DNA from 4 places in the Pseudomonas sp. GW822-FHT04H02 genome. Region 4 is predicted to be linked to each of the others. Evidence: riboswitches for the same ligand, from Rfam matches in the RefSeq annotation. Region 4 holds a riboswitch; each other region holds the start of a gene.
What was found. A riboswitch is a leader RNA that binds a small molecule or an ion and turns the genes downstream of it on or off. The one in region 4 is predicted to bind cobalamin.

Region 1 (5,917 bases), on a different contig from region 4:
CGCTCCATTGGGCTTGCCGGCGCTGAATGGCACGAAAATCACCTTGTAGCCGCTATGGGGTTTGCGGTTCCAGGAACCGTGCTGGCCGATGAAGGCGCCTTCGGTGAAGGGGGCGGGGAGCTTGCTGCCGTCGGCGAAGGTCAGCCCCAGCGACGCGGTGTGCGGGCCTACCGCGTAGTCCGGGGCGATGGCCTTGGCCACCAGGTCGAGGTTCTGCGGCTTGACCCGTACATCCACATGTTGCCCGTAGTAGCTGAAGGGCCAGCCATAGAACGCGCCATCCTTGACCGAGGTGATGTAGTCCGGCACCAGGTCGCTGCCGATTTCGTCCCGCTCGTTGACTGCGGTCCAGAGTGCGCCGCTGGCCGGCTCCCAGGCCAGGCCATTGGGGTTGCGCAGGCCGGTGGCGAACAGGCGGTGCTGGCCGCTTTCACGGTCCACCTCCCAGATCGCCGCTCGGCCTTGCTCCTTGTCCAGGCCGTTTTCGCCGACGTTGCTGTTGGAGCCCACGGTGACGTAGAGCTTGCTGCCGTCCTTGCTGGCGATAACGTTCTTGGTCCAGTGATGGTTGAGGGTACCGCCGGGCAGGTCGACCACCTTGGTGGCGGCTGCGCTGATCTGGGTGTCGCCGCTCTGGTAGGGAAAGCGCAGTAGCTTGTCGGTATCGGCCACATACAGGTCATTGCCCACCAGGGTCATGCCAAAGGGCGAATTGAGGTTCTCCAGAAACACTGTGCGGGTCTCCGCCACGCCATCGTGATCCTGGTCCCTTAGCAGGGTGATGCGGTTGGCGCTGGGCACGGCCGCCCCGGCACGGCCCATGACCTTGCCGGCGATCCAGCCGCGAATGCCCTGGCTGTCATCCGGTTTGGGCGGGGCGTTGGTTTCCGCCACCAGTACATCGCCATTGGGCAGGACGTAGAGCCAGCGTGGATGGTCGAGGTTCTCGGCGAAAGCCTTGACCTGGGTGCCGGCCGCGGCCTGGGGTTTTGCGCCTTGCGGCCAGCCGATGGCGGGGGCGATGTTGACCGTGGGGATCAGCGTCGGGTTGGGTTCCGGCAGCTTGGGGTTGGGGCCGGTGCCGTCGGACACCTGCAGGCTGGAAGTTTCGCCGCAGGCGGCGAGGCTGGCGGCGATGGCGATCAGTAGGCTGTGCTGAAGCTTGAGCATGCGAATTTCCCTATGAGTGCACGGACGTCGTAGTCATAGAGAAGCATAGCCAGTCGATGGTTCCGCCCGATCAGCGGGCCTCCTTGAAGAGCACGGCGACGCCCTGGTGGTAGTGGCCGGTCTCGTTGTGCAGCTTGCGATAGGCGTAGGGGAAGTACCAGGCCACGGCGCAGCAGTGCTCCTTCTGCAGTTCGTCGAGCATGTCCTGGAGCTCTTCCGGGGTAGCGCTGTGCTGGGATTTTTGTGGGGCAACGAACAGGCAACCCAGTCTCAGGTCGCTGGCGTAGCTGATCTTTCTTGCATCCTGGGCAACGTCCAGCAGTGCCTGGGTCAGGTTCAGGCTGTTGACCCTTGGCCAGCGCTGGGTGGCGTGGATGTAGGCGCGCTCTTCCTTGGTGGCCAGGTACAGGTCGGTGCGGGCGTTGCGCGCACCTTCTTCCTGCTGTTTCCTGCTGGGGCTGTGTTCCAGGCTGACCATCTCGGCCATCCAGGCCGCCGCGCTGAGCAGCCCGAGATTGGCCTGCTCGTCGAACCAGTAGGGCGTTTCGTTATCGCCGCGAACCGCGTTGTAGCGATCGATGCAATCGAACCAGCGTTCCAGCATCGGGCGCAGGAATTCCAGCTTCGGATTGCTGATGATCATGCCTTGCATCGAACTCACCCCTTATTGTTGTGTGGTTGGCGCCTGGGGCGCTGAAAAGTGGCTATTTGATATCATTGCTCTGAGTGTGGCACAAGATTGGCGTCAGTTTATTGATGCAGTGCAGTTTTGTGCCGGGGGCGACGGCCGGCTTTAATTGACGCTCCACCCCCAACCCTCTAACCTTCGCGACTTGTTTCAGGTGCTCTGTGGCCGGTGGCCGACAGAGTGAAACAGGGAAGCCGGTCAGGGTCTGTTCCAGTGATGGAGCCGACGACGATTCCGGCGCTGCCCCCGCAACGGTAGATGAGTCAAGACTGCGCCTGACGCCACTGTGTCAATGACACGGGAAGGCGCGCAGTCCGGCAGCCATGCCGCTCATGAGCCCGGAGACCGGCCTGATCCATCCAACGGCATCACGGTGGGCGATGCCAGGCTAGCGCCGTCTGTTCCTTTTCCCTGCCCCCCGTTCCCCAGCCCCAACGGAGAGCTGCCCCATGAGTGAATCCCCCGATCGTGACGAGCGCCATCTGGCGCGCATGTTGCGCAAAAAAGCCGTGATCGATGAACGCATTGCCAACTCGCCCAACGAATGCGGCCTGCTGCTGGTATTGACCGGCAACGGCAAGGGCAAGAGCAGCTCGGCCTTCGGCATGCTGGCGCGGTCCATGGGCCACGGCATGCAGTGTGGCGTGGTGCAGTTCATCAAGGGGCGTAACAGCACCGGCGAAGAACTGTTCTTCCGGCGTTTCCCCGAGCAGGTGCGCTTTCACGTGATGGGCGAAGGCTTTACCTGGGAAACCCAGGATCGCCAGCGCGATATTGCTGCTGCTGAAGCCGCCTGGGCGGTTTCCAGGGAGTTGCTGAGCAACCCGGATATTGGCCTGGTGGTGCTCGACGAGCTGAACATTGCCCTCAAGCACGGCTACCTGGACCTGGATCAGGTGCTCAGTGACCTGCAGGCCCGTCCGCCCATGCAGCATGTGGTAGTGACCGGTCGCGGCGCCAAGCCGGAGATGATCGAGCTGGCCGATACCGTGACCGAGATGGGCATGGTCAAGCACGCCTTCCAGGCCGGGATCAAGGCGCAGAAAGGTGTCGAGCTGTGAGCGTGAATTCATGACTGATGTTCGTCATTGCCCGGCAGTGTTGATCGCCGCACCGGCTTCCGGCCAGGGCAAGACCACGGTGACCGCGGCCCTTGCCCGCTTGCACCGCAACCGGGGGCGCAAGGTTCGGGTCTTCAAGTGCGGCCCGGATTTCCTCGACCCGATGATTCTTGAGCGCGCCAGTGGTGCCGCGGTGTACCAGTTGGACATGTGGATGGTGGGCGAGCAGGAAAGCCGCCGTCTGCTCTGGGAGGCGGCGGGAGAGGCCGACCTGATTCTGATCGAGGGGGTCATGGGCCTGTTCGATGGCACCCCTTCCAGCGCCGATCTGGCGCGGCATTTCGGCGTGCCGGTGCTGGGGGTGATCGATGGCACCGCCATGGCCCAGACTTTCGGCGCCCTGGCTCTGGGCCTGGCGCGCTACCAGCCGGACCTGCCGTTTGCCGGGGTGTTGGCCAACCGGGTTGGTACCCTGCGCCATGCGCAGTTGCTGGAAGGCAGCCTGACGGAAGGCTTGCGCTGGTATGGCGCCTTGTCCCGGGAAACCGATATCGAGCTGCCCAGCCGCCATCTGGGGCTGGTGCAGGCCAGCGAGCTGAATGATCTGGACCTGCGCCTGGATGCCGCCGCCGAGGCCCTGGCCAGCAGTTGCCAGGTGGAACTGCCGCCAGCGGTGAGTTTTGCTGCACCCACGCCGGTGGCTTGCGCGCCACTGCTCAAGGGCGTGCGGATTGCCGTGGCGCGGGACGAGGCGTTTGCCTTCACCTATGGCGCCAGCCTCGATCTGTTGCGAGCCATGGGGGCGCAGTTGAGCTTCTTCTCGCCGATCCACGATACCCAGCTGCCCGACGCGGACAGCCTGTACCTGCCCGGCGGCTATCCCGAATTGCACCATCAGGCCCTGGCCCGCAACAGCAGCATGCTGCAGGCCATTCGTGCCCATCACGCGGCCGGCAAGCCGCTGCTCGCCGAGTGCGGCGGCATGCTCTACCTGCTGGACTCCCTGACCGATGTCGAAGGCCAGCGTGCCGAGCTCCTGGGCCTGCTGCCCGGAGATGCGGTAATGCAGAAGCGCCTGGCGGCACTGGCCTTGCAGGCGGTGGATTTGCCCGAAGGCAGTCTGCGCGGCCACACCTATCACCATTCCCTGACCAGCACCGAGCTGCTGCCCATCGCTCGTGGGCTCAGCCCCAACGGCGGGCGCGGCGCGGAAGCGGTGTATCGCCAGGGGCGGATGACGGCCTCTTACGTGCACTTCTATTTCCCGTCCAATCCGGCGGCGGTGGCGGCGTTGTTTGCGCCGGGCGCGCCTGTTCAGCCGGTTTTAGCCGAGGGCGTGGCGGGTGAGTGAGCAGGGGTTCTCTGAGGCGCAGCGCGAGGGGGTCTACCGGGCCATCGCCGAGCGCCGCGACATGCGTCATTTCGCGGGTGGCAGTGTCGAGCCGGCAGTGCTGCGGCGCTTGCTGGAAGCAGCGCATCAGGCGCCCAGTGTCGGGTTGATGCAGCCCTGGCGTTTTATTCGCATCAGCGACCGCCTGTTGCGCAAGCACATCCAGCAGTTGGTGGAGGCGGAGCGGGTGCGCACCGCCCAAGCCCTGGGTGAGCGTTCCGACGAGTTCATGAAGCTCAAGGTCGAAGGCATCAACGATTGTGCCGAGGTGCTGGTGGCCGCCTTGATGGATGACCGCGAACGACACATCTTCGGCCGTCGGACCCTGCCGGAGATGGACCTGGCGTCCCTGTCCTGCGCCATCCAGAACCTGTGGCTGGCGGCCCGCAGCGAGGGCCTGGGAATGGGGTGGGTGTCTTTGTTCGATCCTCAGGCCCTGGCCGATCTGCTGGGGCTGCCGGCAGGTGCCAAGCCCGTGGCCGTGCTGTGCCTGGGCCCGGTCACCGAATTCTACCCGGCGCCGATGCTGGCACTGGAAGGCTGGGCGCAACCGCGGCCGCTGAGTGAGTTGTTGTATGAGAATTACTGGGGAGTGAGTCAATGAGTGTGGCCTTGCTGAGTGTCGCCGGGGTCGCGCTGGATGCGCTGCTGGGCGAACCCAGGCGCTGGCATCCGCTGGTGGCGTTCGGCCGTGTGGCCGATCGTATCGAGCAACGTTTCAACTCCGCCGGCCGTGGCTGGCGCAGCCATGGCGTCACCGCCTGGGTGCTGGCGGTGGTGCCCCTGACCCTGGTGGCCACAGCGCTGTCCTGGTTGCCCTACGTCGGCTGGCTGGTGGAAATCCTGGCGTTGTACTGCGCCTTGGGCCTGCGCAGCCTCGGCGAGCATGTGGAGCCGGTGGCCCAGGCGTTGCGCAGTGACGATCTGGAAGAAGCGCGCCGCCGGGTGGGGTTTCTGGTGAGTCGCCAGACCAGCGAGCTGGACGCCACCGAAGTGGCCCGCGCGGCCACCGAATCGGTGCTGGAAAACGGCAGCGATGCGGTGTTCGCCGCGCTGTTCTGGTTTGCCGTGGCCGGCGCGCCCGGGGTGGTGCTCTACCGTCTGAGCAATACCCTGGATGCGATGTGGGGCTACCGCAACGAGCGCTTCGAACGTTTTGGCTGGGCTGCGGCGAAGATTGACGACCTGCTCAATTACATTCCCGCGCGCCTGGTGGCCCTGACTTACGCCTTGCTGGGCAAGACCCGGCTGGCACTCAAGTGCTGGCACCGCCAGGGCCCGACCTGGGACAGCCCGAATGCTGGCCCGGTGATGGCGGCCGGGGCGGGCGCCCTGGGAGTGGAGCTGGGTGGCGCAGCGATTTATCACGGTGAGCTGCATCAGCGCCCGCAACTGGGTGAAGGCGAGCCGGCCAGTGCCGGTTCCATTGATCGTGGCTGGCAGCTGGTGCAGCGGGGTGTCTGGCTGTGGCTGCTGATTCTTTGCCTGGGGGCTGAATTCTATGCTTGAGCACGGCGGACGACTGCGCAAGGCGGCCGAGCAATACGGGATTGCCGAAGATGCCTGGCTGGACTTGTCCAGCGGGTTGGCGCCCTGGCCGTTTCCCCT
Region 2 (5,917 bases), on a different contig from region 4:
AACGCTTGGCCGAGGCATCCCAGCCGGCGTGGATGGATTCCACCGCCACGGCCGAGGCGACGCCATCGAGCTCGCCCAGTACCTCGAAGCCCCGGTTGAAGAACAGCTTGAGGTTGGGCAGCCGGCTGTGCAGTTCCCGCAGGAACGAGGCCAGGGCCTTGCGTTGCGGTTCGCGATCGGCCTCGGGGAGCAACTGGAAACTGTCCAGGGTGTCCAGGAACAGGCCGGCGTAGCCCTGGTCCTGCAACGCCTTGGCACGCTTGAACAGGTGTTCGCGCCAGGCCGGGGTGGCGATGTCCATCACCTGGCTGTCCCAGGCCTTGTTGCGCACGGGGCTCGCGCCCTGGGCCAGGGCCTGCTTGGCCAGGGCAGCGCGGTTGCCGTCGAACTCCCCTACCGACAGGTAGGCGAACGGCTGGCTGCCGAGCTTGCGCAAGGTGGCGACATCGGCGCTGGCCATATGGCCGGGCTCGACCACTGCCCATTCGAACTGCGCCAGCTCCTGCAAGGGTGGCTGCTCGGCGTACCAGAACCCGACACTGGCGGGCGCCGCGGGCGCGGCCTGCACCAGGGTGTTGGTGGCACACAAGGCCAATGCGGTAAACAGGCGTCGAACCACTTTGCAGACATGCCCCCTGCGAAACTCGATATCCATAACTCACTCTTCAGTAGATCAATCTGCACAACATCAGGCTCTAGGGCAGCCGCCATGGCGCGCCCCTAAGGCAACGAACTAAAGGCTGCGGTAAAGCCGTTCCAGGCCCTCGGCCAGGCTGCTGGGCGTGCCCAGGTCGAAGCGCTCGCGCAAGCGGCGGTTGTCGGCCTTGGAATGGCGGATATCCCCGGAGCGGGTCGCGCCGTGGCTCACCTGCAGCGGCTTGCCGCTGATCTGCTGCAGGGCGCCAATCAGATCGTTGAGGGTGGTCACCCCGCCGAGCCCGACATTGGTGGCATCGGCTGCCGGCGCGGGGCATTCCAGGCCCTGCACCAGGATCTTCACCAGATCCGCGACATAGACGAAGTCGCGGGTCTGCCCGCCATCGCCGAACAGGGTGATGGGCCGCCCGGCCTTGGCCCGCTCGCTGAAAATGCTGATCACCCCGGAGTACGGCGATGAAGGGTCCTGGCGCGGGCCGAAGATATTGAAAAAGCGCAGGATCACCGGTTCCAGCCCATGCTGGCGGCGGTAGAAGTCCAGGTAGTACTCGCTGGCGAGCTTGTCCGCCGCGTAGGGCGTGAGGGGAGATTTGGGGGTGTCTTCGGCAATCGGCGTGCCCTCGCCGTTATTGCCATAGACCGCCGCACTGGAGGCGAACACCACGCGGCGGATACCGGCCGCGGTCATCGCCTCGCACAGGCGCAGGGTGGCGATGAAATTGCTCTGGTGGGTGGCCACCGGGTCTTCGACCGAAGCCTGGACCGACGCCACAGCAGCCAGATGCACCACGGCATCGCAGCCCTGAACGGCATCCGCCAGGAGTGCCGCATCGGCGGCATCCCCCACCAGCAGTTCCAGGCCAGCATCGCCCATGGGCAGATTGCCGACCTTGCCCGTGGAAAGGTCGTCCAGAACCCGCACCGCATAACCCTTGGCCAGCAGTGCATCCACGAGGTGAGAACCGATAAAACCAGCGCCCCCAGTAACCAGTATCCGTTCGGCAGACATAGATCATTCCAAAGAGAAATATCGCGGCTACGCCGTCTGAAGCTAGCACAGCCAACGGATCAGCCCTGGCTACTTGCCATCCTGGCCGTCATTTTTTAGTGGCTGCTCTGCGCCATAGGCTGTTTCGCCTATTTTCGGAGCAGAGTTCAGCGCTTTGGCGTCAAAAAAAACTCAAGATAATCAATCGCTCAGCGCCGACATACTGGGTCAGAAAAGCAAAATCGTCAATAATGCGTCGATATTTGTTGATTATTTAAGCGCCAGGAAAAATAGGTCAATATATTGACTTGCCTGGCATAAAGCGCTGAAACCGCCGCCGTAGCTGGCCACATGCCATTGACGCAAGGGCTCGGCAGTGCTCATATGCGCGCCAGTTTCAGGTGTCCCATGCCGCCGTGCATGGGGTTAAACGGGAAGCCGGTGCGTCATTTCGATGATCAGTCCGGCGCTGCCCCCGCAACGGTAAGCGAGCGAAGCATTCGACAGACCACTGTGCCAAGGCATGGGAAGGTGAATGCCTCATGACCCTCGCAAGCCCGGAGACCGGCCTGCAACTTCGTTTGACAACCCCGCGGTGGGCGGGCGCAGTCCGGTTTTCGTGGGCGCGGCTGCCCGCGATTCCCTATGCGTTGTTCCCTCCGGGATTCATTCATTCCTTACAAGTAGTAGGAATCGCATGTCCCGCACCTCCTTGCTGCAACACCTGGCGAGCCCCTCGCTGTGTTTCACCCTCCTGCCTTGCATGGCCTACCCGGCCCTGGCACTGGCTGACCAGAAAACCTCCCTGGTCTTGCCCGAGACCCAAGTGAGCGGAGTCTCCAGCGCCCCGCAAACCTCTCTGGACACGCCCCTGCCCGCCGGCTCGCGGCTGAACCTCACGGCCCTGGAGACTCCGGCCAGCACCAGCAGCCTGGGCAACGACGCCATCAGCAACCGCAACAACCTCACGGTGCAGGATGCCGTCACCCGCTCCCCCGGCATCACCAGCATCGCCACCCCGGGCAACGGCAATACCGCACTGTCGGCCCGCGGCTTTACCGGGCACTCCTCGGTGATGACCCTGTTCGACGGCGCGCGCCTGTACACCGGCGCCGGCAGCCAGACCTTCCCGGTGGACCCGTGGATGGTCGAGCGCATCGACGTGATCCGCGGCCCGGCCTCGGTGCTGTACGGGGAAGGCGCCACCGGCGCGGTGATCAACGTGATTGCCAAGAAGCCCTTCGACGGTGAGATCCACAACCGCCTGCGCCTGGGCTATGGCTCCCATGATCGCCAGCAACTGGGCCTGGACAGCGGCGGCTCGCTGACCGACACCCTGAGCTACCGCCTGACCCTGAACCAGCAGCAGAGCAATGGCTGGGTCGACCAGGGCCAGTCACGCAGCCTGGCACTCAGCGCGGCGCTACGCTGGCAAGCCACCGACGACCTCGGTTTCACCCTGGCCCATGAACGCGGTGAAAGCGAACCCGCCAGCTATTTCGGCACGCCGCTGATTGCCGGCCAATACCGCGACAGCCTGCGGGCCAAGAACTACAACCTGCGCAACGCCGTGCAGCGCTACAACGACGAATGGACCCGGCTCAACACCGACTGGACCCTGAGCGACAACCTCAGCGCCAGCAACCAGCTCTACTACATCAAGAGCCGCCGCCACTGGCGCAACGCCGAAGCCTACAACTGGGTCAGCTCCCGGGAGCAGTTGCTGCGCGGCGACTACCTGGAGATCAAGCACGATCAGGAGCAGATCGGCGATCGCCAGAGCTTCACCTTCAACCACTCGCTGTTCGGCCTGGACAGCAGGACCGTGGTCGGCCTGGAGTACAACAGGATTCGCTTCGGCGTGGCCAACAACTCGCCCTACAAGGATATCGGTAGCGACTATATCGACCCGTGGAACCCGGCACCGGGCTACTTCCAGAGCCGCTCGCCCTTCTCGCCCCAGACCGACAGCAGCACCCGCACTTTCGCCCTGTTTGCGGAAAACCGCCTGCAACTGTCGGAGCGCTGGTCGCTGGTGACCGGCATCCGCCGCGACCAGAACCATATCGATCGCAGTGATCTGCGCGCCGGCACCCGCACCGATCGCAGCCTCACCGGCGGCAACTGGCGCGCCGGCCTGGTGTTCGCGGTCACCGATCAACTGTCGCTGTACGGCCAGTACTCCACCAGTGAAGACGGGGTCAGCAACCTGATCAGCCTCAACCCGAGCCAGTTGCAGATGGACCTGACCGAAGCCAAGCAGACCGAGTTCGGGCTCAAGCAGCAGTTCTGGAACGGCCGTGGCGAATGGACCCTGGCGGCCTACCACATCGTCAAGAAAAAGCTCTTGACCACCGATCCGGTGACCCGCCTGGCGCAGCAGGTCGGCCAGCAATCCGCCGACGGCCTGGAAACCTCGCTGGAGCTGGCCCTGGATCACGGCTGGCAAGTCTCGGCCAACGCCTCGGTGGTGCGTGCCGAGTACGACGACTTCGATGAGGTGGTCTCTGGCAAAGCGGTGTCCCGGGCCGGCAATCGCCCCACCAACGTGCCGCGACGCACCGCCAACCTGTGGCTGAACAAGGCCCTGGCTCCGAGCCTGGAAGCCGGCATGGGCCTGCGCTACGTCGATGCGCGTTATGCCAACACCGCCAATAGCGTCGATGTACCCGGCTACACGGTGCTGGATGCCAACCTCGGCTGGCAGGCCCTGCCCGACGTGCGCCTGGGCCTGCAGGTGAACAACCTGCTGGACCGGCGTTATGCCGCGGCGCAACAGAACAGCGGCCAGCAATGGCTGATGGGTGAACCGCGCTCGTTGTTCGTCACCGCCGACTACAGCTTCTGATCGAGGGGTTGCCGCAAGGCCCAGGGCTTTGCGGCGCCATTTCAGGCGTGCAGTGAGTTCGCCAGCCACTGGCCCGGGCCAGCGTCGGACAGCGACCAATCAGCACTTGCACCCACGCAGTCGATGGATATGCTGAGCGCCTTTGTCCCTGCACTGCCCGCGAGAGCCCCATGCCCTGCCTGAATGCCCGAGATGTCTGCCAGCGCCTGCGCGATGCCGCCCTTGGCGTTTACCCCCTACGGCCCGGCGCCAGCCATTCGGGCGCTGGCCAGGTGCAGGTGGATATCGAGGGTTGGCAGTTGCTGCTGGATTTCGATGGCCGGCATCTGCATCACTGCCAGAGCTGCCGCAGCGCCGAAGGCGATGTCTGGCAGCTCGATACGCGGCAACGCTTCGGCACCGACCCGGTGAGCCTGCTCAGTACCTGGGAGCTGGCGCAGATCGAGAAGTTACTGAAAGAGGCGGTTTAACACGGCTGGCTACAGGCACTCCTGGGCCGCGCGTTCGAAGCTCGACGGGGCGAAGCTGGAGGCCAGCAAGTGCCGCTCGTAGAGGAACACCTTGCCGCCATTGGGCGCCTTGTAGGCTTCCAGTACGTTGTCTGCCGCCACCTTGCTGGCAACGACAATGCGAAAACCACGCTGGGTCTGGGAAACCGTCGGGCTCTGGGCGTTGCCTTGCAGCTTGGGCACCACGCACTCGGCATATTCAGCCGGGGTTTTCCGGGTCTGCATGACCAGGGTCGGGTCGTTGGGCGCGGTGGCGCAACCGGCCAGCAGCAAGGTGGCCAGGGTCATGGCGGGAGCAAATAGAGGGCGCATCGGTAAGTCCTGAAATGTACAGCCTGGTTCGGTGCGCAACGGTTCAGCGTCACGGGCGCTGCCGTTGCGGTCATGGTTTTGGGTCGGGGGCGATTGTCCATGGTTGGCGCCCAAAGCAGAACTTGCGTTGCTTGATTGTCACTATTACTTGAACCGATAGTTGCCCCCCGGGCAGACTGCCTGGCAGCCCGACTACAACTAAAAAAAGGAATTCCCCATGCGCACCTTTGACTTGATTCGCGACGCCGTCCTCCCGGAATTCCGTGAGCGGGTGGCGGACTACCTGGTGGAGTACGAACAGGTGCTGGGTGACAGCAGCGCCGACCCGCAAAGCCTGCGGATCGCCGCCTATCAATTGCGTGGCTACCTGCGTGGCCTGAACACCACCCGGGTCCTGGGCATGGCCGACTGGGAAGAGCTGGACCGGCGGGTGCTGGAGACATGGCTCAACCACTCGCAGTGACGTAAAGACACTCAAGGATGACATCGGCGAATACAGCCATTACCGAGTCGCTCCAGGCGTTATCGGTCCCCTGCCATTTCTACTTCAATTTGGAGCCTCGTCTTTATGAGTAGTGGATTTGTTTACATCATGATCAACCC
Region 3 (5,917 bases), on a different contig from region 4:
GCGCACCCGGTACCAGCAGCCGTCCGGGTGCACGGTGAGTACCGGCCCCAGGTTGCACGGGAACTGGCAGGCGGTGCGGGTCAGCAGCACGCCACCGGGCGTCTCCATGTGCTCCAGGCGCAGCAGTTCGCGGCGCAGGGTCTTCCACAGCGCCAGGGCGCCGCGCCGCACGCAGCGCGGGCCGGTGCACAGGAACACCTGGCGGGCATGGGGCGGCACCCGCGACCAGTCCGGGTCGCTCTGCACCGCGTTGACGTTGTCGCAGGCCAGGTGGCGCTCGCGCTGGCCGATGCTGGCGCAGGCCAGGGCCGCGTCCAGCCCGCGCCGGCCCAGGGCCTGGGCGGTGATCCACAGCCGCGGTGCCTGGGGGTGGGCCTGGGCCAGGCGCCCCAGCTCATCGCGCAGCCAGTCCAGGTAGGCACTGTCGGAGCTGGGTTCCAGGTCCACCACCAGCAGCTTCGCGCCGTCCTCGGGCAGGGCTTCGCCCAGCGCCGCCCAGAGGCTGTCGAAGCCGTCCAGGGTGTCGATCACCCGGGTGTCGGCGCCGTCGCCGCGCAGGGCCTCGAGCTCCTTGCGAAAGGCTTCGCCGAGGGCGCCGCCGTGCAGGCCGGGGCCGACGAACAGCACCCGTTGATAGTTCTCATGCATGTCGGTCGGCCTCAGAAGCGGTAGGTGTAGCGCACTTCGGTGGTGAAGGGGCGCCCCAGGTTGTCCACCGAGGGCGAGGTGCTGGTCATGCTGGTGCTGTAGTCGCGGTCGAACAGGTTCTCCACCAGTAGGCTCAGGCGGTGCTGCTGGGCCGTATCCAGGTAGCGATAGGCATCGGCGTCGACCACCGAATAGTGGCCGTAGTCGACGTTCTTTGGGCTGTCGATCTGGCCGATGTAGCGGACCGCACCACCCACGCCCCACATCCGGTCCGGGGCTTCGAAGCCCAGCCGCGAACGGGCGAAGAAACCGGGGATGTTGCTCAGGGTCACGCCGTTGCGCGACTCCACCAGGTTGCGGGTCATGTCCGCCTGCAGGGTCCATTGCGGGCTGAACTGCCAGCGCCCGTCGAGTTCGATGCCGCGCACCTTGATCCGGCCCTGGCCGTTGCTCCAGACATCGTTGGCGTCGAGGGTGATCAGGTCGTCGATCTTGCGGTGGAAGGCGCTGACGCTGGCGTTGAATTCGCCGGCCAGCAGGCTGCCCTTGTAGTCCAGGCCGAGCTCGGCATTGAGGCTCTTTTCCGGCTTGAGGTCGGGGTTGCCTTTTTCGTAGTCCTCGTTGGCGTACAGCTGCTCGGCGTTGGGCAGCTTGAAGGCGCTGCCGTACTGGCCGCGCAGTTGCCAGTGGGGCGTCAGGTCGTAGAGCGAGGTGAGCATGCCCACGGTGGCGCTCTCGCCGCCGCTGATTTTCTCGTGGCGCACGCCCAGGCTCGGGTGCCAGTCGGGCAGGGCGTCGAACACCGGGCGCAGTTGGGTGTACAGGGCATTGGCCTGGGCCTGCTTGTTATCGATCTTGAGCACGTCGTCCTGGCCCTTGAACCATTGGTTGTCGGTGCCCAATACCAGCACGTGGCCGCCGTCCAGCTCGGCCTTGCCCTCGGCCTGCAGGCCCCAGTCGGTGAAGCCCCAGTAGTCGTTGTGGTTGCGCACCTTGAGGCTGGCGTCGTCGAGGCTGTCGATCCTGGTGTAGCGGGTGTCCCAGTCGTTGACATGGCCCTTGACGAAGTAGCTGAAGCCTTCGTCCAGGCGCTGCTCGAAGGTCGCGGTGGCGATCTGCTGGATGCGGTCGTTGGTGGTTTTCCGGTTGTTCACCGGGCGGGCGAAATCCAGGTTGGCGTCGCTGTACTGGTAGAACAGTTCCAGCCGCGAAGCGTCGCCAAGGCCCTGGATCGCCTTGGCGCCGAAGGTGGTCACTTCATAGCTGCGTTTCTTGTCCCGGGTGTTGGCGTTGTAGGCGCTGTTGCGAAATGGCTGGTAGCCATCGGAGACGTTGTGGCTGACATAGGCCAACAGCCCGAGCTCGCCCAGGCCGTTGCTGAGGATCTGCTCGGCGCGGGCGTCGCCGCTCCTGCCCATGAAACTGTCCAGGCCCAGGTTGACCTCGCCGGAGACGTCGCGGGTCTGCGGGCTGCGTGTGACGATGTTGATCACCCCGGACACCGCCTGTGTACCGAACAGCAGGCTCTGGCCACCCTTGAGCACCTCGATGCGCTCGATGGCGTTGGCCGGCAGGGTATCCAGGTACAGGCCGCCGTACAGGCGGTTGTTCAGGCGCACGCCGTCCAGCAGGATCAGGGTGTCGTCGTTGCGCCCGCCCAGCAGGGAATAGGTGCCGTAGTCGAAGGGGCCATTCTTGGGCGCCACATACAGCCCCGGCACGTACATCTGCAGGACCCGGGTGATGTCGCTGCTGGGGCCGGCGCGTTCGATCTGCTGGCGGTCGATGATCTCCACCTTGCTGCCGTACCGGGCCATTTCGGCCACCGTGGTGGACTCCACCGAGGGGGCGGAAACAAATTGCCGGTCCAGCGTCAGGGGGCTGTCGTCCGCCAGCAGCAGGGGGCTGAACAGGCAGCCGAGCAGGGCGCCGCTCATGGTGCGGCCAGGTGCACGCCAGTCGCGTGCAAGGAAAGTGTCAGGTGTTGTCATTGTTGGTCTTCTCGAAAGTGTCTTCGGGAAGCACGCAGGAGAGGGTATCGGCCACGGGCACGCGACCATACCGGCCCATGCCCGCCCACCGCAGGATTGCCAAACAGACGTCACAGGCCGGTCTCCGGGCTTGCGAGTCTGGCGGCATTCGCCTTCCCATACCTTGGGTACAGTGGCCTGTTGAATGCAGCACTCGCTTACCGTTGCGGGGGCAGCACCGGACTTGCCCGAAAAGGGGCGCACCGGTTTCCCGTTTCACCTCCTGCACGGCGGCAGGAGGCACCTGAAACTGGGCGGCATATGAACATCCGCCCCGGCGTTCGTCAACGTTGCGCCTGCCGCCAGGTGTTACCGGATTCATCGCCCTGACGCCTCTGTAGCCGCTGCCGAGCCCGCGAGGCTGCACAAAGGCCCGCAGGGCCTTGCTTGGCAGTCTCATGTCGAGCGCCTCAGCGGTCTCGAGATTTCGCGCCCCTGCGGGCCGTTCTTCCGAGCGCGGCCCGAGCCTGCGGCAGCGGCTACAGGAGCAGGGCGCTTTGCGGGGCCAGGTGCCGCTGTGCGTGCAGGGCCGTGCGTGACTCGCAGGCCAGCAGCGGCACCGCCCGTACCGAGTCGCCCGGCTGCAGTTGCAGGCGCTTGGCGGTCAGCCGGTCCACCAGCAGGCAACCCGAAACCAGGCGCCCGGGGGCGGCGGTGATGCGGCAGCTTTCCAGGCGCCGGTTGTGGATCAGCCACACCGGCGCCTGTGCGTCCGGAGTGCCCACCAGCAGGGGCAGGGTCTGGCTTTCGCGCACGCTGCGGACCTTCGCCACCTCGGCCTCGATCAGCGGCCCGCCATCGAAGATGTCGATGCAGCCCTGATGGCTGAAGCCTTCGTCGCGCAGGATGCTCACCGCCTGTTCGGTGCTGGCGTGGGCCTGGCCGATGGCGGCCTGTGCCTGGGGGCTGAGCAGGCAGGTGTACAGCGGCTGGCGCGGCATCAGTTCGGCGATGAAGGATTTGCTGCCGTGGCTGGACAGGCGATTGGCCTGCTGGAAACCCATCTTGAAGAAGTGCCGCCCCAGGCTGTCCCAGAACGGCGAGCGGCCCTGGCTGTCGAGCTGGCCGCGCAGTTCGGCCACCAGCTTGTCGCCGAACAGCCGGGGGAATTCGGCGACAAACAGCAGGCGCGCGGTGGACAGCAGGCGGCCGGTGTAGCCCTGGCGGTGATCGCGGCGCAGGAACAGCGAGCACAGCAGCGACTGCCCGGTCATCTCGTTGCACAGGAACAGGGTCGGGATGTGCTTTTCGATGCCCAGCACCGGGGCGCTGCCGTGGGTGGTGCCGACCCGGTAGTTGTAGCAGGGCTCGCGCAGGCCGATGGCGCCGCTCAGGCCGCAGACCCCTATCACCTGCTGCTCGTCATCCTCCATGACGAACAGGTAGTCGGCATCGGCCCGCTCCACCTGGTTGGCGAAGGCTCGCTGCGCCCAGCGCACCCGATGGGCCAGGCGCTCGGGGTCGGTGGACAGGTTGTTCAGTTCGCGACAGCTGCCTTCGAGCAGGCTCAAGACCGCCGGCAGATCGGTGACGCGGATCGGACGGACGATCATTGGCGGGCTCCTGGCAATGACGCCGGGCAGGGGGGCAACAGGGGCCGGTTCATAAGGCAACGCTCCGTACCGGCTCGCCCGGCGCCAGTTGCAGGGCCTGGAACATGGCCGGGTCGAGGCCGATTTCAGCGCCCGGGGCGGTGTCCAGCGCCGCGACTATGGCGCGAAAGCCCTGCAGCCGCTCGTTGCTCAGCAGCCACTGCTGGCCCTGGCCGCTCTGGGGGCTGGGGTAGCTGGTGGCGACCCGGCTCTGGGCGATCGAGCGCAGTTGGTGGCTGCGCCCCTGCAGGGTCGGCCCGGCATCGAACAGGTCGACGTACTGGGTCGGCGCGAAGCCTTCGTCGATCAGGATCTGGCAGGCCTCCCGGGCATCCGGGTGAACCTGGCCGATGCAGTCCTGGGCCGCCTGCGCCAGCATCGGGATGTACAGCGGGTACTGGGGCATCAGTTCGGCGAGAAAGCCGCGGCCCTGCAGGGCGCACAGGCGCTCGGCCTCGACATAGGGCAGGTCGAAGAAGTGCTGGCCCACGGCTTGCCAGAACGGCGACTCGCCGTTGGCGTCGCTGTAGCCGACGATCTCGCTGATGCAGCTGTCGGCGAAGCGCCGGGGGTGGGCGGCGATGAACAGCAACCGCCCGCGGGAGGTGAGCTGGGCCAGTGGCGTACCGCCCAGCGGCGGGTCGACATGGAAGCTGCGCAGCAGGGTCTGTTCGCTGAGGTCGTGGCACAGCGACAGGGTAGGCACCCCGTGCTGGATGTTCAGCTCCCGGGAACTGCTGATGAACGGGCGGTTGCGCAGGCTGTAGAACGGGCTGGCAAAACCGGCAGTGGCGAGGATGTCCGAGCAGCCGCGCAACTGGCCACTGTCGAGGTCCTCGAGCACCAGGAAATAGTTCTCCGGGCCCTGGCTGGCCTCGCTCTTGGCGAAGGAGGCCAGGGAATCGAGGATCTTGTCCCGCAGGCAGGTTTCGTCATCCACCAGGGAGGTCACGCCCAGCAGGCGTTCGCGGGCCAGGCGCCGCAGTTGGGGCAGATCGGATAACGCCACCGGACGCAAGGCCAGCATGGGTGTACTCCTGTATCAAGGGCCGCTTGCCCCGGGGGGGCAGGCACTGGCCAGACATCACTGTCGGTTACCACGCAGTTCCATGGCCGCGGCATCCGGCGGCCAGTCCCCGGGCCGCTCTTGCTGGCAGCGCCGGGGTTGGCGCGACGCCCTGGGGCGCCGCGCGGGTGCAACTAGTGCTTGAGCGGGTCGGGCAGGGCGGCACCGCTGCCCAGCTTGTTCAGCAGGAACAGGTAGACCAGCCCGGCAAGGATCCAGATGGCGCCGAGTTTCTGCGCATCCACGCCCATGTTGTACATGATGGCGCTGACGATCACGAAGCCGATCACCGGGCAGATCAGGTGGCGCACCACCTGGCCGGACTTCTGCCGGCGCCAGTAGAAATTGATCACGGTGATGTGCAGCAGCATGAAGCCGCTCAGGGCGCCGAAGTTGACCAGGGAGGTCAGGGTGTCCACCGAGTTGATGAACAGGTAGCAGATCAGCAGCGACAGCACCGCCACCAGGTAGATGCTGATGTGCGGGGTGTTGTGCTTGGGGTGGACCTTGGCCAGCACCTTGGGCAGCTTGCCGTCGCGGGCCATGCCGAACAGCAGGCGCGATACCGCGGCCTGCGAGGT
Region 4 (5,917 bases):
CGGCGTAGAGCTCCAGGCGCTCGCGAACGTCACCGGCGGTGCGCCACAGCGCCTCGCTCAACTGTTGCAGCACGGGCGGGCGGCGCCCGGTCCAGGGCTCGGACAGGGCACAGTCCAGGGGGTCGAAGCCCAGGCCGAAAGCCTTGGCCAGGGCCCGCAGCAGGCTGGCATGGGCGCCTTTGCCGTCGCCCCGGGGAATGCGTAGCAGGGCCAACAGGGTGTCGATGCGCAAGCGCCCCTCGGGGGACTCGCCGAACAGGTGCAGGCCATCGCGGATCTGCGATTCCTTGAGGTCGCACAGGTAGGTGTCCAGGCGCGGCAGCCAGAGCGCGGCGTCGGCGTCGCTGTCGAGCTGTTCGCCCAATTGCAGCTCGCGGTCGATATGGGTCTCGCGCACCAGCTTGAGAATGTCCCGCTGCAGCTCCCGGGCCCGGCGCGGGTCCAGCAACTGGGCTTCGTAGTATTCGTCCGCCAGCAGTTCCAGGTTGCGCAGCGGGCCATAGGTCTCGGCGCGGGTCAGGGGCGGCATCAGGTGATCGATGATCACCGCCTGGGTGCGGCGCTTGGCCTGGGCGCCCTCCCCCGGGTCGTTGACGATGAACGGGTAGATGTTCGGCAACGGCCCCAGCAGCGCATCCGGCCAGCATTGCTCGGAAAGCCCCACGCCCTTGCCCGGCAGCCATTCCAGGTTGCCGTGCTTGCCGACATGGATCAGCGCGTGGGCGCCGTAGGCCTGGCGCAGCCAGAAGTAGAACGCCAGGTAGCCATGGGGCGGCACCAGGTCCGGGTCGTGGTAGACCGCGCTGGGGTCCACCTGGTAACCCCGGGCCGGCTGGATACCGACGAAGGTCAGGCCAAAGCGCAGGCCGGCGATCATCATCCGCCCGCCGCGGCACATCGGGTCCTGCTGCGGCGTGCCCCAGCGCGCCAGCACCGCTTTGCGGTTGGCTTCGGGCAGGGCCTGGAACAGCGTCAGGTAGTCGGCCATGGCCAGGCTTTGCTGGCAGGGGCGCTGGTCCAGGCTGTCCAGGTCGTTGCTGACCCCGCCCAGCAACTGCTGGATCAACTCGGTGCCGCTGGCCGGCAGTTCGGCCGGCAGCGGATAGCCTTCGGCGTGCAGTGCCTTGAGGATGTTCAGCGCCGCCGCCGGGGTGTCCAGCCCCACGCCGTTGCCGATGCGCCCGTCCCGGGTCGGGTAGTTGGCCAGTACCAGGGCCACGCGCTTGTGGCCGTTGTCCAGGCGCCCCAGTTCTACCCAGCGCCGGGCCAGTTCGGCGACGAAATCCATGCGTTCGGGCTGGCCGCGATAGCAGACCACGTCCGACTGGCTGCGCTCGCTGCGCCAGGCCAGGTCCTTGAAGCTGATGGGCCGGCTGATGATGCGCCCGTCCAGTTCCGGCAAGGCGATGTGCATGGCCAGGTCCCGCGGCCCCAGGCCCTGCTCGCTGTCACGCCAGCCCGGTTCGTTGTCCTGGGCGCAGATCGCCTGGATCACCGGAATATTGCGGCGGAACGGCCGCAGGTGCGGGGCTTCGGGGCTGGACTGGGCAAAGCCGGTGGTATTGAGGATCACCCCGGCCGCGGTTTCATCCAGCCAGTCTTCCACCTGGCTCAGGCAGCCCGGTTCCTTGAGGCTGGCCACCGCTATCGGCAAGGGGTTGAGGCCCGCCGCCAGCAAGCGCTGGCAAAACAGGTCGATAAAGCCGGTGTTGGCCGCCTGCAGGTGGGAACGGTAGAACAGCAGCGCCGCCACGGCTTGCCCCGGCTGCCAGTCGGCCTGCCAGTCACTGAGGGCAGCCTGGCTTTTGTGCGGGTGGTAGATCGCCGTGCGTGGCAGGGCCTGCGGTTCGCTCCAGGGGTAGTCGCGCCCCAACAGGCCGCTGGCCAGGCAGCGGTAGAAATTCAGCGCGTTGTCACGCCCGCCCTGGCGCAGGAACTGCCACAGGCGGTCGCGTTCGCCGGCAGCCACCGTGCTCAAGTCGCTGAGTTCCGGGTCCGGGCGGTCGTCCCCCGGCACCAGGATCAACTGCACCCCGCGCCTGGACAGCTCCACCAACTGCTCGACGCCGTAGCGCCAGTAAGCGATGCCACCGTGCAGGGAAATCAGGATGACCTTGGCGTGGCGCAGCACCTGGTCCACATACAGGTCCACCGAGGCGTGGTTCTGCACCTGCATCGGATTGGCCAGGCGAAAGCTGGGGTAGTCCTCGGGCAATTGCTCGGCGGCGTCCGCCAGCAGCGCCAGGCTGGAATCGCCGCTGCACAGGATCACCAGCTCGGCGGGGGTTTGTCCCAGGTCGGCAATGTTGTCATCCGACACGAAACCGCCGGGCTGGGTCCTGAGCAGGTGCATGGCTTAGACGCTGAGTGCGGCGCGCAGTTGCGCTTCGAGCTGGGCGGCGTCCAGTTCCTGGCCGATCAGCACCAGGCGCGTGGTACGGGCCTCGTCGGCGCCCCACTTGCGGTCGAAGTGCTTGTCGAAGCGCGTGCCCACGCCTTGGATCAGCAGGCGCATCGGCTTGTTGGGGATCGCGGCGAAACCCTTGACCCGCAGGATGCCGTGCTTGACCACCAGTTGGGTCAGGGCGTCCAGCAGCAGGCTTTCGTCGGCCTGGGGCAGCTCGATGGAGATGGAATCGAAGGCGTCGTGATCGTGGTCGTCGTGATCGTCATCGCCGTCATGGTGATGGTCGTGGTGGCTGTGGCGGCCGTCGATGTGTTCCTCGGAACCGGCACCCAGGCCCAGCAGCACATCCAGGGGCAGGCGACCGCTGCTGGCTTCGATGACCTTGACCGCCGGCGGCAGCTCCTCGGCCACTTCCAGGCGCACCTTGGCCAGGTCTTCGGGGCTGATCAGGTCGGTCTTGTTGAGGATCACCAGGTCGGCGCTGGACAGTTGGTCGGCGAACAGCTCATGCAGCGGCGATTCGTGGTCCAGGTTGGGGTCGAGCTTGCGCTGGGCGTCCACTTGATCGGGGAAGGCGGCGAAGGTGCCGGCGGCCACAGCCGGGCTGTCGACCACGGTGATCACCGCATCGACGGTGCAGGCACTGCGGATTTCGGGCCACTGGAAGGCCTGGACCAGAGGCTTGGGCAGCGCCAGGCCGGAGGTCTCGATGAGGATGTGGTCCAGGTCGCCACGGCGCGCCACCAGTTCGCGCATCACCGGGAAGAACTCCTCCTGCACGGTGCAGCACAGGCAACCGTTGGCCAGCTCGTAGACTCGGCCGCTGGCCTCTTCCTCGGTGCAGCCGATGGCGCATTGCTTGAGGATTTCGCCGTCGATGCCCAGCTCGCCGAATTCGTTGACGATCACCGCAATGCGCCGGCCCTGGGCATTGTCCAGCATGTGCCGCAACAGGGTGGTTTTGCCCGAGCCGAGGAAGCCGGTGACGATGGTGACGGGAAGTTTGGCCAGTGTTTTCATCGGATGCCCTTTGGCAAAAGGAGGCGGGCAAACGGGACGAGAACCGCAACGCCGGGCGCGCGGAGATTTCGCCACCGGATCACCCCGCCCGGTTGTAGTGAGAATCTTGGATCGAGGCAGGTCTCCTGGCTGAGGGCTTGCCAGTCGTCGGACCGGCGATTGCTGCGCCTTCCCACCGGCGTCGTCGACACCCATGCAGTGGCCTTGCAGCAATCGAACCCTTCACAGTTGCGGGGGCAGCCGCGGCATCGACCGCGTTCCCTTCTTAGCTTCGACCCATGGCCGAAGAACCTCGAAAGCGCAAGGCTACGCAGAGCCAGGGGGTCGGTCAATCGACAATGCGCCCGTAGCAGCCGGCTTGTCGGCGAAAGGGCCATTGAACCTTGCACGAACGCGGCGCACACCTGCGCAGCGGTCACGGCAATTGACGCCCCTGCCCCGCCCATGATCTCCTACACACCTTGTTACGGGTGCCCTTTACAGGGTGAAACGGGAAACCGGTGAATCACGTGCTTAACTAAAAAGCCGTGGCCAGTCCGGTGCTGCCCCCGCAACGGTAAGCGAGCGAAGTGTCAGATCCACTGTGCCAAGGCATGGGAAGGCGACACTTGCCGGCACGGCATGACACAGCCCTGCCCCTCGCAAGCCCGGAGACCGGCCCGCAACACTTACATAACAACCCGCGGTGGGCGGGCGCTGTTGCAAACCCTGCGTGGCCATCACGCGGGGTTTTCCTGCGCCTCTACCCCGCTGACACTCCAGAGGGAAGCGCCATGTCGATCATCAGCAGCACCAGCCACTCCGCCAGCACGACCTCCACCCTGAGCCAGCGCCTGGTGGCCGCCATCGGCGCCTCGATCCTCGGCGCGTGCCTGGTGTACTTCGCCGGCTTCTCCCACATCGAGGCGGTGCACAACGCGGCCCACGACACTCGCCACAGCGCCGCCTTCCCTTGCCATTGAGACCTGCCGACATGATCAAGCGTATCGCGCAAACCGCAGGTTTCACCGGCCTCTTGGCCGCCCTGCTGCTGACCCTGCTGCAAAGCTTCTGGGTCGCCCCGTTGATCCTGCAGGCGGAAACCTATGAAAAGGCCCCCGCGGCCGAAGTCCATGAGCACGCCGAAGGCGCCATGGCCGCCCACAGCCACGATGCCGAAGCCTGGGAGCCGGAAGACGGCTGGCAGCGCGTGCTGTCCACCACCGGAGGCAACCTGGTGGTGGCCGTGGGCTTCGCCCTGATGCTGGCCGGCCTCTACACCCTGCGCGCGCCGAACCGCACGTCCCAGGGCCTGCTCTGGGGCCTGGCCGGCTATGCCACCTTCTGCCTGGCGCCGACCCTGGGCCTGCCGCCGGAACTGCCGGGCACCGCCGCAGCCGACCTGGCACAGCGGCAGATCTGGTGGGTCGGCACCGCCGCCTCCACCGCTGTGGGCATTGCCCTGATCGTGTTCGCCCGCAACTGGCTGCTGAAGGTCCTGGGCGCGGCCATCATCGCCGTACCCCACGTGATCGGCGCGCCGCAGCCGGAAGTGCATTCGATGCTGGCCCCGGAAGAACTGGAAGCGCAATTCAAGATCGCCTCGCAGCTGACCAATGCGGCCTTCTGGCTGGCCCTCGGGCTGATCAGCGCCTGGTTGTTCCGGCGCAAGAGCGCGGGCCAGTACTCGGCATGATCGAAGTGAGCGCAGCGCCGACCCTGGTGGTCGGCCTGGGCTGCCAGAAAGGCTGCCCGGTGACCACGCTGCGCGCCTTGCTCGACCAGGTCCTGGCGGCGCACCAGTGGCAGGCCCGGCAGGTCCTGGCCCTGGCCAGCATCGACCTCAAGCGCAACGAACCCGGCCTGCTGCAACTGGCGGAGCAACTGGAACTGCCGCTGACCTGTTTCAGCAGCGGCCAGCTCGCCCCCTTTGCCCTGCGCCTGAGCCACCGCTCGCAAATCGCCTTCGAACGTACCGGCTGCTACGGCGTGGCCGAAAGTGCCGCCCTGGCCCTGGCCGAACAGCTGTCACCCGGCCCGGCCACACTGCTTGTTCCCCGGCAAAAATACGCCCAAGCCACCCTGGCATTGGTCGCCGCCCGGTAGAATCCCCGATAATTCCCGCCTTCGATCATGAGCAATCTTCATCTGAAGCACGGCTCCCGACCTTTTTTCACAGGACACAGCCATGACTGTCTATTTCATCGGCGCCGGCCCCGGCGACCCGGAACTGATCACCGTCAAGGGCCAGCGCCTGATCCATCGTTGCCCGGTGATCATCTACGCCGGCTCCCTGGTCCCCCAGGCAGTGCTCGACGGGCACCGCGCGGAGCGGGTGATCAATAGCGCCGAACTGCACCTGGAGCAGATCATCGAGGCCATCAAGCAGGCCCATGCCCGGGGCCAGGACGTGGCCCGGGTGCATTCCGGCGACCCGAGCCTGTATGGCGCCATCGGCGAGCAGATCCGCTGCCTGCGGGAGCTGGGCATCCCCTTCGAGATCATCCCCGG

Region 1: linked by a shared signal. The riboswitch ahead of cobO (cob(I)yrinic acid a,c-diamide adenosyltransferase) and the one ahead of AC1RMG_RS19270 (CbtB domain-containing protein) in region 4 are both predicted to bind cobalamin.
Region 2: linked by a shared signal. The riboswitch ahead of AC1RMG_RS05130 (TonB-dependent siderophore receptor) and the one ahead of AC1RMG_RS19270 (CbtB domain-containing protein) in region 4 are both predicted to bind cobalamin.
Region 3: linked by a shared signal. The riboswitch ahead of AC1RMG_RS01310 (TonB-dependent receptor plug domain-containing protein) and the one ahead of AC1RMG_RS19270 (CbtB domain-containing protein) in region 4 are both predicted to bind cobalamin.

Annotation. Positions count from the first base shown of each region.
Region 1 is NZ_JBXAMM010000003.1:325,808-331,724, reverse strand. Features, by position in the region: gene AC1RMG_RS13765 (PQQ-dependent sugar dehydrogenase) at 1-1,170, opposite strand, end outside; gene AC1RMG_RS13760 (hypothetical protein) at 1,241-1,822, opposite strand; cobalamin riboswitch at 1,994-2,226, shown strand; gene cobO (cob(I)yrinic acid a,c-diamide adenosyltransferase) at 2,308-2,919, shown strand; gene AC1RMG_RS13750 (cobyrinic acid a,c-diamide synthase CobB) at 2,930-4,270, shown strand; gene bluB (5,6-dimethylbenzimidazole synthase) at 4,263-4,913, shown strand; gene cbiB (adenosylcobinamide-phosphate synthase CbiB) at 4,910-5,818, shown strand; gene cobD (threonine-phosphate decarboxylase CobD) at 5,811-5,917, shown strand, end outside.
Region 2 is NZ_JBXAMM010000001.1:1,113,214-1,119,130, reverse strand. Features, by position in the region: gene AC1RMG_RS05140 (bifunctional glycoside hydrolase/polysaccharide deacetylase family protein) at 1-655, opposite strand, end outside; gene AC1RMG_RS05135 (NAD-dependent epimerase/dehydratase family protein) at 734-1,666, opposite strand; cobalamin riboswitch at 2,028-2,232, shown strand; gene AC1RMG_RS05130 (TonB-dependent siderophore receptor) at 2,343-4,493, shown strand; gene AC1RMG_RS05125 (DUF7693 family protein) at 4,664-4,963, shown strand; gene AC1RMG_RS05120 (lipoprotein) at 4,973-5,314, opposite strand; gene AC1RMG_RS05115 (hypothetical protein) at 5,532-5,777, shown strand; gene AC1RMG_RS05110 (GIY-YIG nuclease family protein) at 5,883-5,917, shown strand, end outside.
Region 3 is NZ_JBXAMM010000001.1:269,543-275,459, forward strand. Features, by position in the region: gene AC1RMG_RS01305 ((2Fe-2S) ferredoxin domain-containing protein) at 1-648, opposite strand, end outside; gene AC1RMG_RS01310 (TonB-dependent receptor plug domain-containing protein) at 660-2,585, opposite strand; cobalamin riboswitch at 2,738-2,941, opposite strand; gene AC1RMG_RS01315 (arginine N-succinyltransferase) at 3,158-4,231, opposite strand; gene AC1RMG_RS01320 (arginine N-succinyltransferase) at 4,281-5,297, opposite strand; gene AC1RMG_RS01325 (APC family permease) at 5,471-5,917, opposite strand, start outside.
Region 4 is NZ_JBXAMM010000004.1:401,576-407,492, forward strand. Features, by position in the region: gene cobN (cobaltochelatase subunit CobN) at 1-2,353, opposite strand, end outside; gene cobW (cobalamin biosynthesis protein CobW) at 2,357-3,427, opposite strand; cobalamin riboswitch at 3,526-3,737, opposite strand; cobalamin riboswitch at 3,879-4,104, shown strand; gene AC1RMG_RS19270 (CbtB domain-containing protein) at 4,201-4,389, shown strand; gene AC1RMG_RS19275 (CbtA family protein) at 4,401-5,102, shown strand; gene AC1RMG_RS19280 (cobalamin biosynthesis protein) at 5,099-5,512, shown strand; gene cobM (precorrin-4 C(11)-methyltransferase) at 5,595-5,917, shown strand, end outside.